Regions from separate parts of the Polaromonas sp. P1_G1 genome, predicted to be linked through region 2. Evidence: predicted binding sites of a transcription regulator. Region 2 holds the regulator's gene; the other holds the start of a gene.
What was found. The regulator sigma-54, encoded in region 2, starts transcription at its own class of promoters, with help from an activator protein. The targets are predictions, from matches to a motif close to TGGCANGNAANCTGCTTT.
Positions count from the first base shown of each region.

Region 1: the regulator sigma-54 is predicted to act here: its motif matches at 1,611-1,628, upstream of AC1D1Y_RS12100 (DUF1028 domain-containing protein).

Region 1 covers NZ_JBFUBU010000020.1:26,680-35,116, forward strand. Annotated here, with positions in the region: gene argE (acetylornithine deacetylase) at 1-558, shown strand, start outside; gene AC1D1Y_RS12095 (tripartite tricarboxylate transporter substrate binding protein) at 606-1,565, shown strand; gene AC1D1Y_RS12100 (DUF1028 domain-containing protein) at 1,726-2,445, shown strand; gene AC1D1Y_RS12105 (ABC transporter ATP-binding protein) at 2,442-3,470, shown strand; gene AC1D1Y_RS12110 (ABC transporter ATP-binding protein) at 3,467-4,522, shown strand; gene AC1D1Y_RS12115 (ABC transporter substrate-binding protein) at 4,620-6,119, shown strand; gene AC1D1Y_RS12120 (ABC transporter permease) at 6,141-7,082, shown strand; gene AC1D1Y_RS12125 (ABC transporter permease) at 7,086-7,958, shown strand; gene AC1D1Y_RS12130 (gamma-glutamyltransferase family protein) at 8,001-8,437, shown strand, end outside.
Region 2 covers NZ_JBFUBU010000037.1:19,278-23,929, reverse strand. Annotated here, with positions in the region: gene AC1D1Y_RS18280 (SPOR domain-containing protein) at 1-263, shown strand, start outside; gene AC1D1Y_RS18275 (thiol:disulfide interchange protein DsbA/DsbL) at 381-1,043, shown strand; gene lptA (lipopolysaccharide transport periplasmic protein LptA) at 1,193-1,822, shown strand; gene lptB (LPS export ABC transporter ATP-binding protein) at 1,839-2,621, shown strand; gene AC1D1Y_RS18260 (RNA polymerase factor sigma-54) at 2,756-4,291, shown strand; gene AC1D1Y_RS18255 (THUMP domain-containing class I SAM-dependent RNA methyltransferase) at 4,433-4,652, shown strand, end outside.

The sequences.
Region 1 (8,437 bases), on a different contig from region 2:
GCCTGTGAATTTGTCGCGCACCTGAAATCCATGCATCGCCGCCTGGTGGCCGAGGGACCCTTCGACCCGATTTACGACGTGCCGCACACCACCATTCATACCGGCGTGATCGCCGGCGGCACCGCGCTCAACATCATCCCGCGCGACTGCGACGTGACCTGGGAAATTCGCCACCATCACATGAATTCACCGGTCGCGCTGTTCAACGAGGCCAAGGCCTTCGCCGACAGCCTGGTCCCGGCCATGCAGGCCGTTGCGGCCGATACCGGCATCAGCCACAAGCTCAACTCGGTGTTGCCCGGCTTCGCGACGGAAGCCGACAGCGAGATCGCCCAACTGTGCTTCAAGTGCGCCGGCGTCGACGCCAGCTCGGGCGCCGGCAAGGTGTCTTTTGGCACGGAAGCTGCATTGTTCCATCAGGTCGGTGTGCCGACCATCGTGTGCGGCCCCGGCCACATCGCGCAGGCACACCAGCCCAACGAATGGGTCACACTCGACCAACTCGCCTGGTGCGAGCGCTTCATGCGCCGCCTGGCCGACGAAATCTGCGTGAACTGAAAACCTGATCCGAACCGCAACCACCACTATCCGAAAGAAAACATTCCATGATGCAACGCCGAGATTTCCTGGGCACCGGCCTGGCCCTTGCCGCAGGCGGCGCCCTGGCCCAGTCCAATACCAAGATCGCACGCATCGTGGTGCCCTTCGCGCCGGGCGGCGTGCAGGATCTGCTGGCGCGGGCCATGTCCACCGAGCTCGGCCAGGCGCTGGGCCAGACCGTCATCATTGAAAACCGTCCCGGCGCCGGCGGCACCGTGGGCACGGCCTATGTCGCCAAGTCGGCGCCCGACAGCGGCGCCATGGTGCTGGGCGCGGCCAGCCACAACATCGCCGGCACGCTCTACACCAAACTCAGCTACGACCCGCAAAAAGACTTCGCCCCCATGGCGCACATCGGCACCGCCGACTACGTGCTGATGATCCACCCCGACGTGCCGGCGAAAACCGCCGCCGAATATATCCGCTACGCCAAGGCCAATCCCGGCAAGCTCAACTACGCCACCGCCGGCGTCGGCAGCGCCACGCACCTTTCGATGGCCTACTTCAACGGCCTGGCCGGCATCGATGTGGTGCACGTGCCGCTCAAGGCCACGGGCGAGGCGATCAACGAAGTGATCTCGGGCCGCGCCCATGCCGTGATCGCCGCCAGCATAGGCGCGCTGGCCTTTGCCAAAGACAGCCGCATACGCCTGATCGGCGTGACCTCGCCCAAGCGCTCCAAATATTTGCCCGACGTCCCCACCATCGCCGAAAGCGGCCTGCCCGGCTACCAGTTCGATTCATGGTTCGGCCTGCTGGGCCCCGCCGCCACACCGGCGGCCGAGGTCAATCGCGTCAACGCAGCCATGGCCAAGGTCCTCAAGGATCCCGTGGTGCTGGAGCGCCTGGACAAGCAGGGCATCGAGCCGCTGGCCATGAACAACGCCGACTTCGCGAAGTTGCTGGCGGTCGACTACAAGCGCATGGCGGAAGTCGTCAGGGCCTCAGGCGCCAAGGTCGAATAAGCGGCGAAGCGGCGCCCTGGCTGGCAGGCACAGCCCGCCGAAGCGTGGCATGATAAATGCGTCATCCATTAGCTATTTGAAAGTCGCTTCATGCGGCTTTTTGTTTGCGGGGAGCACGAGACGCCCGACCAAGGGCGCAGTTGCGATGAAAGTCTGATACATGACCTGGTCCCTCATCGCGCGCGATTCATCGGGCGCGTTTGGCGTGGCGGTTGCCAGCAAATTTTTTGCCGTGGGCGCGCTGTGCCCGCACGCCCGCAGCGGCGTGGGGGCGCTTGCCACGCAGGCGCTGGTCAACCCGTTGTATGCCGCGCCGGCGCTGGACGGCCTGGCCTTCGGCCAGTCTCCCGACTACATCATCAAGCGCCTGACCTCGGCGGACGAAGGCCGTGACCACCGCCAGTTGCACCTGATAGGCGCAAACGGCCAAGCCGCCAGCTACACCGGCAACGCCTGCATAGACTGGTGCGGCCACACGGCGGGCGTTGGCTATTCCGTCGCCGGCAACATGCTGGCCGGCCCGCAGGTGATTGAAGCCACGGCGCTGGCCTATGAGGCCAATGCCCAACTCCCTTTTGCCGAACGCCTGATCACCGCGCTGGCGGCCGGCGAAGCCGCGGGCGGCGACAAGCGCGGCAAGCAGGCCGCCGCACTTTTGATTTACACCACAGAAGATTACTGCGCACTGGACATCCGGGTGGACGACCATGCCGAGCCCCTGCTGGAACTGCGCCGCCTTTACGACAAAAGCCTGGAGCGCTACCAGCCCTTCAGCACCTGCCTGCCTTCGCGCCGCAGCCCGGCGGGCATCACCGATCGCGCGGTGATCGAAGCCGAGATCACGCGCTTTCACGCACTGCGCGGCGGAGCCGCCGAATGACGGTATTGCTGGAGGTGAGCGGCCTGCGCACCAGCTTCAAGCTCGAAGGCGGTGGTGAATTCGCCGCGGTGGACGGCATCAGTTTTTCAGTGGAGTCCGGCCGCACCCTGGGCATCGTCGGCGAATCAGGCTGCGGCAAAAGCGTGACCTCGCTGTCCATCATGGGACTGCTGCCCAAGGGCCAGGGGCGTATTTCCGCAGGCTCCATCCGCTTTGAGGGCACCGACCTGGCCACGCTGGGCCCGGACGACATGCGCGCGCTGCGCGGCAACCGCATGGCCATGATCTTCCAGGAACCCATGACTTCGCTGAACCCGGCTTTCACCATAGGCGACCAGCTGATTGAAGGCATACGCTGCCACCGCGACATCAGCGCGGCCGAAGCAAGGGAGCATGCCATCGCCATGCTGCGCCGTGTGCGCATTCCCTCACCCGAGCAGCGCATCGACGAATATCCGCACAAGCTCTCGGGTGGCATGCGCCAGCGCGTGATGATCGCCATGGCGCTGGCCTGCGAGCCGCAGTTGCTGATCGCCGACGAACCCACCACCGCGCTGGACGTCACCATCCAGGCCCAGGTGCTGGACCTGATGCGCATGCTGCGCGAGGAAACCGGCACCGCCATCATCCTGATCACGCACGACCTGGGCGTGATCGCCGAGCTGGCCGATGAGGTCGCCGTGATGTATTCCGGCAGGATCGTGGAGCGCGCGCCCGTGGGGCGCCTGTTTGCCGAGCCGCAGCATCCCTACACCATAGGATTACTGGGCTCCATCCCCAAGCTGCACCTGGCGCAGGACCGGCTCAACGCGATTGAGGGCCAGGTGCCCACACCCATGACACGCATGGACGGCTGCCGCTTCGCGCCGCGCTGCCCCTTCGCCGTCGACAAATGCCGGCAGGAAGTGCCGCCGCTGATGGACATGGGCGACGGCCACGAAGCGGCTTGCTGGCGCGCGCCGCTGGACATCGGCATGGCGCCTCTTCGCGCCGCAACCGCCATACCCAGCGAGGTGACGCCGTGAGCGCATTGCTGAAAGTCGAAAACCTGGTCAAACATTTCCCGGTGCGCCCGCACCTGTTCAGCCGCTCCAAGGCGGTCGTGCATGCGGTCGACGGGCTGAACTTTGAGTTGAACACCGGCGAGACCATGGCGCTGGTCGGTGAATCGGGTTGTGGCAAATCCACCGTGGGGCGGCTGGTGCTGCGGCTGCTGGACGCGACCTCCGGCCAGGTCTGGTTTGACGGTGAGGACCTGATGGCCTTGCCGGCCGGCCGCCTGCGCGCCAAACGCCGCGAGCTGCAGATGATTTTCCAGGACCCGTATTCCTCGCTGAACCCGCGCATGACGGTGGAGCAGGCGCTGACCGAGCCGCTGGCCCTGCACGGCCTGGCGCGCGGCCGGCACCGCGAGCGCGCCGCCGAGCTGCTGGACCTGGTGGGCCTGGCGCCGCAATACCTGCAGCGCTACCCGCATGAATTTTCGGGCGGCCAGCGCCAGCGCATCGGCATCGCCCGCGCCCTCGCCGTGGAGCCGCGGCTCATCGTCTGCGACGAGGCGGTGTCGGCGCTGGACGTTTCCATCCAGGCGCAGGTCGTCAACCTGCTGCAGGATTTGCAGCGGCGCCTGGGCTTGGCCTATGTCTTCATCGCACACGACCTCGCGGTGGTCAAGCACATCGCCTCGCATGTAGCCGTGATGTACCTCGGGCAGATCGTCGAGTACGCCGACAAACAAAGCCTGTTCGCGCAACCGCGCCACCCGTACACCCAGGCCCTGCTGTCGGCGATCCCGGTGCCCGAACCCGGCCTCAAGCGCGAGCGCACGCTGCTGCAGGGCGACGTGCCCAACCCCATCACACCGCCTTCGGGCTGCCGTTTCAGGACGCGCTGCCCTTACGCCCGGGACCGTTGCGCCGAGGAAGTGCCCGCGCTGCGTTCAGATGGACAAGGCGGCCACGCGGTGGCCTGCCATTTCTGGGAAGAGATCACGGCGCCGGCCGGCATTATCGGCGGCGCCGTCGTGAACGAGAGGCTGCTCCGGCTCCAGGCCGCCTTTCACGCGCAAGCGGCCTGATGGAGACCACGATGTTCATACCCTCCCACCGATCCCCGGCGCAAGACAGCCATCCAAGCCAGCCATCATCGCAATCGACAACCGCAAAGGACAAACCATGAGCACCAAAATCCTGCTGGCCCTGACATTGGCCGCCACCGCCTGCGCCACCCAGGCCCAAACCCTGCGCATAGGCCTGGCCGAAGACCCGGACGTGCTGGACCCGACGCTGGCGCGCAGCTTCGTGAGCCGCATCGTGTTCTCCTCACTGTGCGACAAGCTGGTCGACATCGATGAAAAACTCAACATCGTGCCGCAGCTGGCCACCTCCTACGCCTGGTCGGCCGACAACAAGGCGCTGACCCTGAAGCTGCGCAGCGGCGTGACCTTCCATGACGGCGAAAAATTCGACGCCGCCGCGGTGAAGTTCAACATAGACCGCCACAAAAACCTTGCAGGCTCGAATCGCCGCGGCGAGCTGGCGCCCGTCACCACGGTGGACGTCATCGACGACCTCACGGTCAAGATCAACCTGAGCGCGCCCTTCTCGCCGCTGCTCAGCGTGCTGGCCGACCGCGCCGGCATGATGGTGTCGCCCAAGGCTGCGCAGGCCGCGCCCACCAACTTCGGCACCAGGCCGGTGTGCTCGGGCCCCTTCAAGTTCACCGAGCGCGTGGCGCAGGACCGCATCGTGCTGGAACGCTATGCCGGCTACTGGGACAAGGCCAACATCCACTTCGACAAAGTCGTCTTCCAGCCCATCGTCGACGCCACCGTGCGCCTGGCCAACCTGCGCTCCGGCCAGCTCGACTTCATCGAGCGCGTGGCACCCTCCGACATCGCCTCCATCAAGGCCGACAAAAAGCTCTCCTTCTCGCGCATCACCGAGCTGGGCTACCAGGGCATCACCATCAACACCGGCAAGAGTGACCAGTCGCAGAAGAATCCGCTGGGCCGCGACTCGCGCGTGCGCGAGGCCTTTGAGCTCTCGCTGGACCGCGCCGGCATCGTGCAGGTCGCCATGGACGGCGAAGCCACGCCGGGCAACCAGTGGGTGCCACCCGCCAACAGCTTCTACGCCAAGAACGTCCCCATTCCCAAGCGCGACATCGCACGCGCCAAACAGCTGCTGAAAGAAGCGGGTGTGCCCAACCCCGTTTTCACGCTGATGACGCCCACCACCTCTGATGCCCAGCGCGTGGCACAGGTGGTGCAGGCCATGGCCAAGGAGGCCGGCTTTGACGTGAAGATCCAGTCCACCGAATTCGCCACCTCGCTGAACCTGGCCGACAAGGGCCAGTTTGACGCCTATGTGCTGGCCTGGAGCGGCCGCGCCGACCCGGACGGCAATCTCTTCAGCTTCTACGGCTGCAAGCAGCCGCTGAACTACAGCGGCGAATGCCGCCCGCAGTGGGACGAATTGCTGAACCGCTCGCGCAACACGCTTGACACCGCCGGGCGCATCAAGGTGTTTGCCACGCTGGCCGCTGAAGCCGACAAGGTCAAGCCGGTTGTTTACCTTTTTCACCGCAACTGGCTGTGGGCCTACAACAAGAAAATCACCGGCATGCGCACTGTGCCTGACGGGCTGGTGCGCATCCAGGGTTTGAAGATGTAAAGCAGGCGGCGCCCAACTCACATGCTCCAGTACTTCCTCAAGCGGCTTGCCGCGATCATCCCGACCGTGTTCTTTGTCACGGTCATCATCTTCGGGCTGCAGCAACTGCTGCCCGGTGATGCCGCGTCGGTCCTGGCCGGGGAAAATCAGGACCCCGAGGTGATCGCCTACCTGCAAAAGAAGATGCACCTCGACGAGCCGCTGCCCATGCGCTACGCCTACTGGATTTCCGGCGTGTTCCACGGCGACCTGGGCGAATCGATGCGCATCCAGCAGCCGGTGCTGGGCCTGATCAAGGAAAAGCTGCCGGTCACGCTGCAGCTGGCGGCCATGGCCATGGTCATCGCGCTGCTGATCGGCATCCCGGCCGGCATCGTCTCGGCCGTGGGCAAGGACTCGGCCTGGGACTACCTGGCCAACGTGATCGCGCTGTGGGGCCTGTCCACGCCCAATTTCTGGCTGGGCATTTTGATGATCCTGGTGTTCTCGGTGCAGCTGGGCTGGTTGCCGGCATCAGGTTATGTCAGCCCCTTTGAAGACCTGCGGGCCAACCTGGCCGCCATGATCATGCCGGCCTTTGTGCTGGGCAACGCGATTGCCGCAGTGCTGATGCGCCACACGCGCAGCGCCATGCTGCAGGTGCTCAACGCCGACTACGTGCGCACCGCGCGCGCCAAGGGCCTGACCGAGCGGCGCGTGGTGCTGAAACACGCGCTGCGCAATGCGCTCACGCCCATCATCACACTGGGCGCGCTGGAGTTCGGCACGCTGCTGTCGGGTGCGGTATTGACCGAGCAGGTGTTTTCGATTCCCGGTTTCGGCAAGCTGATCGTGGATGCGGTGTTCAACCGCGACTACGCTGTCGTGCAGGGCGTGGTGCTGTTCACCTCCAGCGTCTACATCCTGCTGAACCTGCTGGCCGACCTGGCGTATTTTGTCGTCAACCCACGGCTGAGGGGTTGAGGCATGAGCGCTGTCCTTCCCGCTGCCATTCCGCGTGAGGCCACACCGGCCCGCCGCGCGCTGCGCCGCCTGATGCGCCGCCGCGGCGCCATGCTGGGCCTGGCGATCGTGCTGATTTTTGTGACACTTGCGCTGTTTGCGCCATGGATCGCGCCTTACGACCCGATTGCCACCAGCTGGAGCGCGGTGCGCAAGCCGCCCAGCATGCAATACCTGTTCGGCACCGACGAGATAGGCCGCGATGTGCTCTCGCGTGTGGTGTGGGGGGCGCGCGCCTCGCTGCTGGCAGGCCTGGTGTCGGTCTGCATATCGATGGCGCTGGGTGTGCCCGTAGGCCTGCTGGCCGCCTACGTGGGCGGCTGGACGGACAGCCTGATCTCGCGCTTCACCGACGCCATGCTGGCCGTTCCCTTCCTGATCCTGGCCATCGCGCTGGCCGCCTTCCTGGGCCCCAGCCTCAGCAACGCGATGATCGCCATCGGCGTGTCGGCCACACCCATCTTCATACGCCTCACGCGCGCGCAGGTGCTGGCCATGAAGGTGGAAGATTTCGTCGAGGCGGCGCGCGCCGTCGGCAACCCGCACTGGCGCATCGCGCTGCGCCACATCCTTCCCAATGTGCTGCCGCCGCTGATCGTGCAGGCCTCGCTGGCGATTGCCGCCGCCATCATCGCCGAGGCCAGCCTGTCCTTCCTGGGCCTGGGCCAGCAGCCGCCGGCGCCCAGCTGGGGCAGCATGCTTAACACCGCCAAGAATTACGTCGACAATGCACCCTGGATGGCGATCTGGCCCGGCCTCTCCATCTTTTTGCTGGTGCTGTCCTTCAACCTGCTGGGAGACGGCCTGCGCGATGCGCTGGACCCCAAGCACAAATAAAATAGACCTGCACCAATACGGCGCGCTTTTCCCTCATCCATCATGCCCACCTTTGACGCCCTCCACTACCCCTATGCCTCCCGCCGCAACGTGGTCTATGCCAACAAGGGCATGGTCGCCACCTCGCAGCCGCTGGCCGCGCAGGCGGGCCTGCAGGTGCTGCAGGCCGGTGGCAACGCGATTGACGCGGCGATTGCCACGGCGGCCGCGCTCACGGTCGTTGAGCCCAATGCCAACGGCATAGGTGGCGATGCCTTCGCGCTGGTCTGGCACGGTGGCAAGCTGCACGGCCTCAACGCCAGCGGCCCGGCGCCGCGCAGCATCACCCTCGACAAACTGACCAGCCAGGGCCTGACCGAAGTGCCCAAGTACGGGCCGCTGCCGGTCACGGTGCCGGGCACGCCCGCCGCCTGGGCCGCATTGGCGCAGCGCTTCGGCAAACTGCCACTCAAGACCTCGATGGCACGCGCCGTCGAACT
Region 2 (4,652 bases):
GCCTGTCGTCCAGCCCGGGCGTGGACCCTTTCAGCTACTTCATCCAGGCCGGCGCCTTCCGCACGCCCGAAGATGCCGAACAGCAGCGCGCCAAGCTGATGCTGCTGGGCATGCAGGCCAAGGTTACCGAGCGCGAACAGGCCGGCCGCACCGTGTACCGCGTGCGCCTCGGGCCTTTCGACAAAAAGGAAGACGCCGACAAAGCCAAGGAGCGGCTGGACAACAATTCCATCGAAACCGCCCTGGTCCGCGTGCAGCGCTGACGATAGGCTGAACTTTTCACGAGGCTGGTGTACAAACCCCTGTGCCCCGCACCCTGAGGGCCGCCGTCCGGAGGGGCGGCTTACCCACCATTTCTGTCATACCAGGAGAAGAATCTGATGCAACGCCGTGAGTTTTCGTTTACAGCCGCCTCGGCTGCCGTCGCCACCCTGGGCGGCATCGCCCTGCCCACCATGGCGCAAGCCCAGGCCAAGGCCTTCAAGGACGGCGCCGATTACCTGACGCTGGACAAGCCGGCGCCCACCGAGGTCCCCGCGGGCCAGGTGGAGGTGGTCGAGTTCTTCTGGTACAGCTGCCCGCATTGCAACGCCTTTGAGCCTCAGCTCGAAGCCTGGATGAAGCAGGCGCCCAAGGATGTGACCGTGCGGCGCGTGCCGGTGGCCTTCCGCCCCGATTTCGAACCCCAGCAGCGCCTTTTTTACGTGCTGGAGGCCATGGGCAAGGTCGAGGAGCTCCACAAAAAGGTGTTTTACGCCATCCACGTGGAAAAACTCGCGCTCGCCAATGCCGACTCGATTACCACCTGGGCCGAGAAGCAGGGCATCGACAAAGCCAAGTTCGTCGAGATGTACAACTCCTTCACGGTCACCACCAAAGCCCGCAAGGCCACGCAGCTGCAGGACATCTACAAGGTCGACGGCGTGCCGGCCCTGGGCATTGCCGGGCGCTACTACACCTCGGCCACCCTGGCCCAGAGCATGGGTCGTGCCCTGCAGGTCACGGATGCGCTGATCGCGCAGTCGCGCGGCAAGGGCAAATAAGACGCTCCGGGCCCATAGCGGCCCGCCGCCCCAAAACCCGCCTCATTCCAGGCGGGTTTTTTTATGCCCCTAATATTCCCCGTGCAAGCTATTCCCGCGGCTTGCATGGCTACAATGGCCGAACCCCAAAGCAGCAAGATTCGTGCCTTATGAAACACCCCCTTATTTCCCTCCTCCTGCCGGCCGCTTTGGCGCTGGGGGCGGCGTTTCCGGCCTGGGCTGAAAAAGCCGACCGGGACAAGCCCATGAACGCGGAGGCCGACGCCCTGCGCTATGACGACCTCAAGCAGACCAGCGTGTTCACCGGCAACGTGGTGATCACCAAGGGCACGACCATCGTGCGCGGCGCGCGCGTCGACGTCATGCAGGACCCCGAGGGCTACCAGCAGGCGGTCTCCATCGCGGCGCCCGGCAAGCTGGCCTTCTACCGCAAAAAGCGCGACGGTGTGGACGAATACATCGAAGGCGAAGGCGAGCGGATTGAATACGACAGCCGCGCCGACCTCGTCAAATTCATCAAGCGCGCCGTGGTGCGCCGCTACAACGGCGCCACCCTGGTGGATGAAACCACCGGCGCCGTGATCGTCTACGACAACAACACCGACGTCTTCACCGTGGACGGCGGCGTGCAGAACCAGACCGCCGCCAACCCGAGCGGCCGGATACGCGCCATGCTCTCGCCGCGCGCCGCCGCGTCGGCCCCGGCCCCGGCCACCGCACGCGCGGCCCCGCCCGCCGCCCTGCGCCCCAGCACCACGCTGGGCACTGAAAAGAACTAGAAAGAACCTTTCACAGATGGATGTGGTGACTGACACTTCGGCGGCCCCGGCCGCGACCCCCAGCCGCCTCGTTGCGCAAGGGCTGCAAAAATCCTACGGCAGCCGCAAGGTCGTTCAGGACGTCTCGGTGGCCGTGCAAAAAGGCGAGGTCGTGGGCCTGCTGGGCCCCAACGGCGCCGGCAAGACGACTTCGTTCTACATGATCGTGGGCCTGGTGCGCGCCGACGCGGGCGAGATCTCCATCGACGGCCAGTCGGTCGAGCACATGCCGATTCACCTGCGCGCCCGCCTGGGTCTGAGCTACCTGCCGCAGGAAGCCTCGATCTTCCGCAAGCTCACGGTAGAAGAAAACGTGCGCGCCGTGCTCGAACTGCAGCTGGGCGCGAACGGCAAGCCGCTGGGCCGCGCCGAGATCGAGTCGCGGCTGGACGGCCTGCTGCAGGACCTGCGGGTGGACCACCTGCGCAATTCGCCGGCGCCGGCGCTGTCGGGCGGCGAGCGCCGCCGCGTCGAGATCGCGCGCGCCCTGGCGACCCAGCCGCGCTTCATCCTGCTSGACGAGCCMTTTGCCGGRATRGACCCGATRGCSGTGATCGAGATCCAGCGCATCATTGGCTTCCTGAAGTCGCGCGGCATCGGCGTGCTGATCACCGACCACAACGTGCGCGAGACSCTGGGCATCTGCGACCACGCCTACATCATCAGCGACGGCCACGTGCTGGCCCAGGGCACGCCCTCCGAGATCGTGAACAACGCCGATGTGCGACGCGTGTACCTCGGTGAACACTTCAAGATGTAGGATGACACTCCCCCTGTTGTCGCTCACTTCGTGTAGCTCCCTCCCCCCCGAGGGGGCGGCGCCTGCGGCCTGGCAAAGCCAGTTCCGCGGCCCCTGCTCGCACTTTTTCTGCGCTTCGATCAAAGCTCCTTGACATGAAGCAGGGCCTCTCGCTCCGCGTCTCGCAGCACCTTGCGCTGACGCCCCAGCTGCAGCAGTCGATACGGCTGCTGCAGCTGTCGACGCTCGAGCTGAGCCAGGAAGTCGAGCAGATGCTCGACGAAAACCCGTTTCTCGAGGTGGCGGAAGAGACCGCGGTGCGCGAGGAGTTCGGCCTGGAGCACCTCAACACGCCGGTCAGCCAGGACAGCCGCGAGTTTGAATCCGCGGCGGAGTCGCCGAGCGGCGGCACTGAGGACGCTGGCATTTCAGCCGCAGGCGAAGCCGAAGTCAGCGCCGAACCCAAGCTCGAGGAAAGCTGGGAAGGCGACGGCACGGTGGAGACCACGCCCGACGACAGCGAATGGGGCAGTGATGCGCCGGCCCGCAAGAACAACAATGACGAGGGCGACACCGAGGCCTCCGACCTGACGGGCGCCCACGAGTCGCTGCAAGACCATTTGCACCGCCAGTCGCTGGGCCTGCGCCTGTCCGAGGAAGACCGCGCGGCCCTGCATTTCCTGATCGAGTCGCTCAACGACGACGGCTACCTCGAAGACAGCCTGGCCTCGCTCGCGGCGGGCCTGGCCGGGGACGACCTGGAACAGGCTGAGGACCTCGAGCAGCGTTTTGCCATGGCGCTCAAGCTGCTGCACCACATGGAGCCGGCCGGCGTGGGCGCGCGCAACCTGGCCGAATGCCTGGGCCTGCAGCTGCTGGACTGCAAAGACTGCGAAGAGACCCGCGCCGCCATCGCCATGTGCAAGCAACCCATGGAACTGCTGGCCAAGCGCGACCTGAAGCGCCTGTCGCACCTGTGCGGATTCACCGAAGCCGCCGTCCGGGGTGCGATTGCCGTGATAGGCCGGCTCGACCCCAAACCCGGCCGCCGCTTCGTGAACGTGGAGCGCAACCTGATCGTGCCCGACGTCATCGTCGTGAAGTCGGGCCGGGGGTTCAAGGTCTCGCTCAACGGCGACGTAATGCCGCGCCTGCGCGTGCACGACATCTACGCCAACGCCCTCAAGCAGCACAAGGGCCAGGGCGGCCAGGCGCTGCAGCAGCGTCTGCAGGAGGCGCGCTGGTTCATCAAGAACATCCAGCAGCGGTTTGACACCATCCTGCGCGTGAGCASSGCCATCGTCGAGCGGCAGAAAAACTTCTTCACGCACGGCGAACTCGCCATGCGCCCGCTGGTGCTGCGCGAGATCGCCGACGAACTGGGCCTGCATGAGTCTACGATTTCGCGCGTGACCACCGCCAAGTACATGGGCACGCCCTTCGGCACTTTTGAGCTCAAATACTTCTTCGGCTCCGCGCTGGGCACCGAAACCGGCGGCAACGCTTCCAGCACCGCCGTGCGCGCGCTGATCAAGCAGTTCGTCTCCTCCGAGAGCCTGAAAAAGCCGCTCAGCGACAACCAGATTTCCGAAATGCTCAAGGAGCAGGGCATCGAATGCGCGCGCCGCACCGTGGCCAAGTACCGAGAGGCTTTGCGCATCGCGCCGGCTAATTTACGCAAATCACTGTAAATCCGATTCTCGGGCGCATGGCGGCGTTGCGCGGTGCTCGGAATCCTCATGCACCCAAGTGCATTCCGGTTCCTGCGCTCCGTGCGCCTTGCCCTGCATCCCGATAATCGAATTTCCAGCAGCCCTTTTGAAGAGTCCGACATGAACCAGCTCCAATTGTTTTTACCGTGCGCCGCCGGCGTCGAGGCCTTGCTGGCCACCGAGGTGCAGCGCGTCACCGGCATCCAGGGCAAGGCCTGGCGCGCCGGCGTGCAGTTGCAGGCTTCCTGGCGCGACGCGCTGCAGCTCAACCTGCACAGCCGCCTGGCCCAGCGCGTGCTGATCGAGTTGCAGCACAACCAGTACCGCAGTGAACAAGACC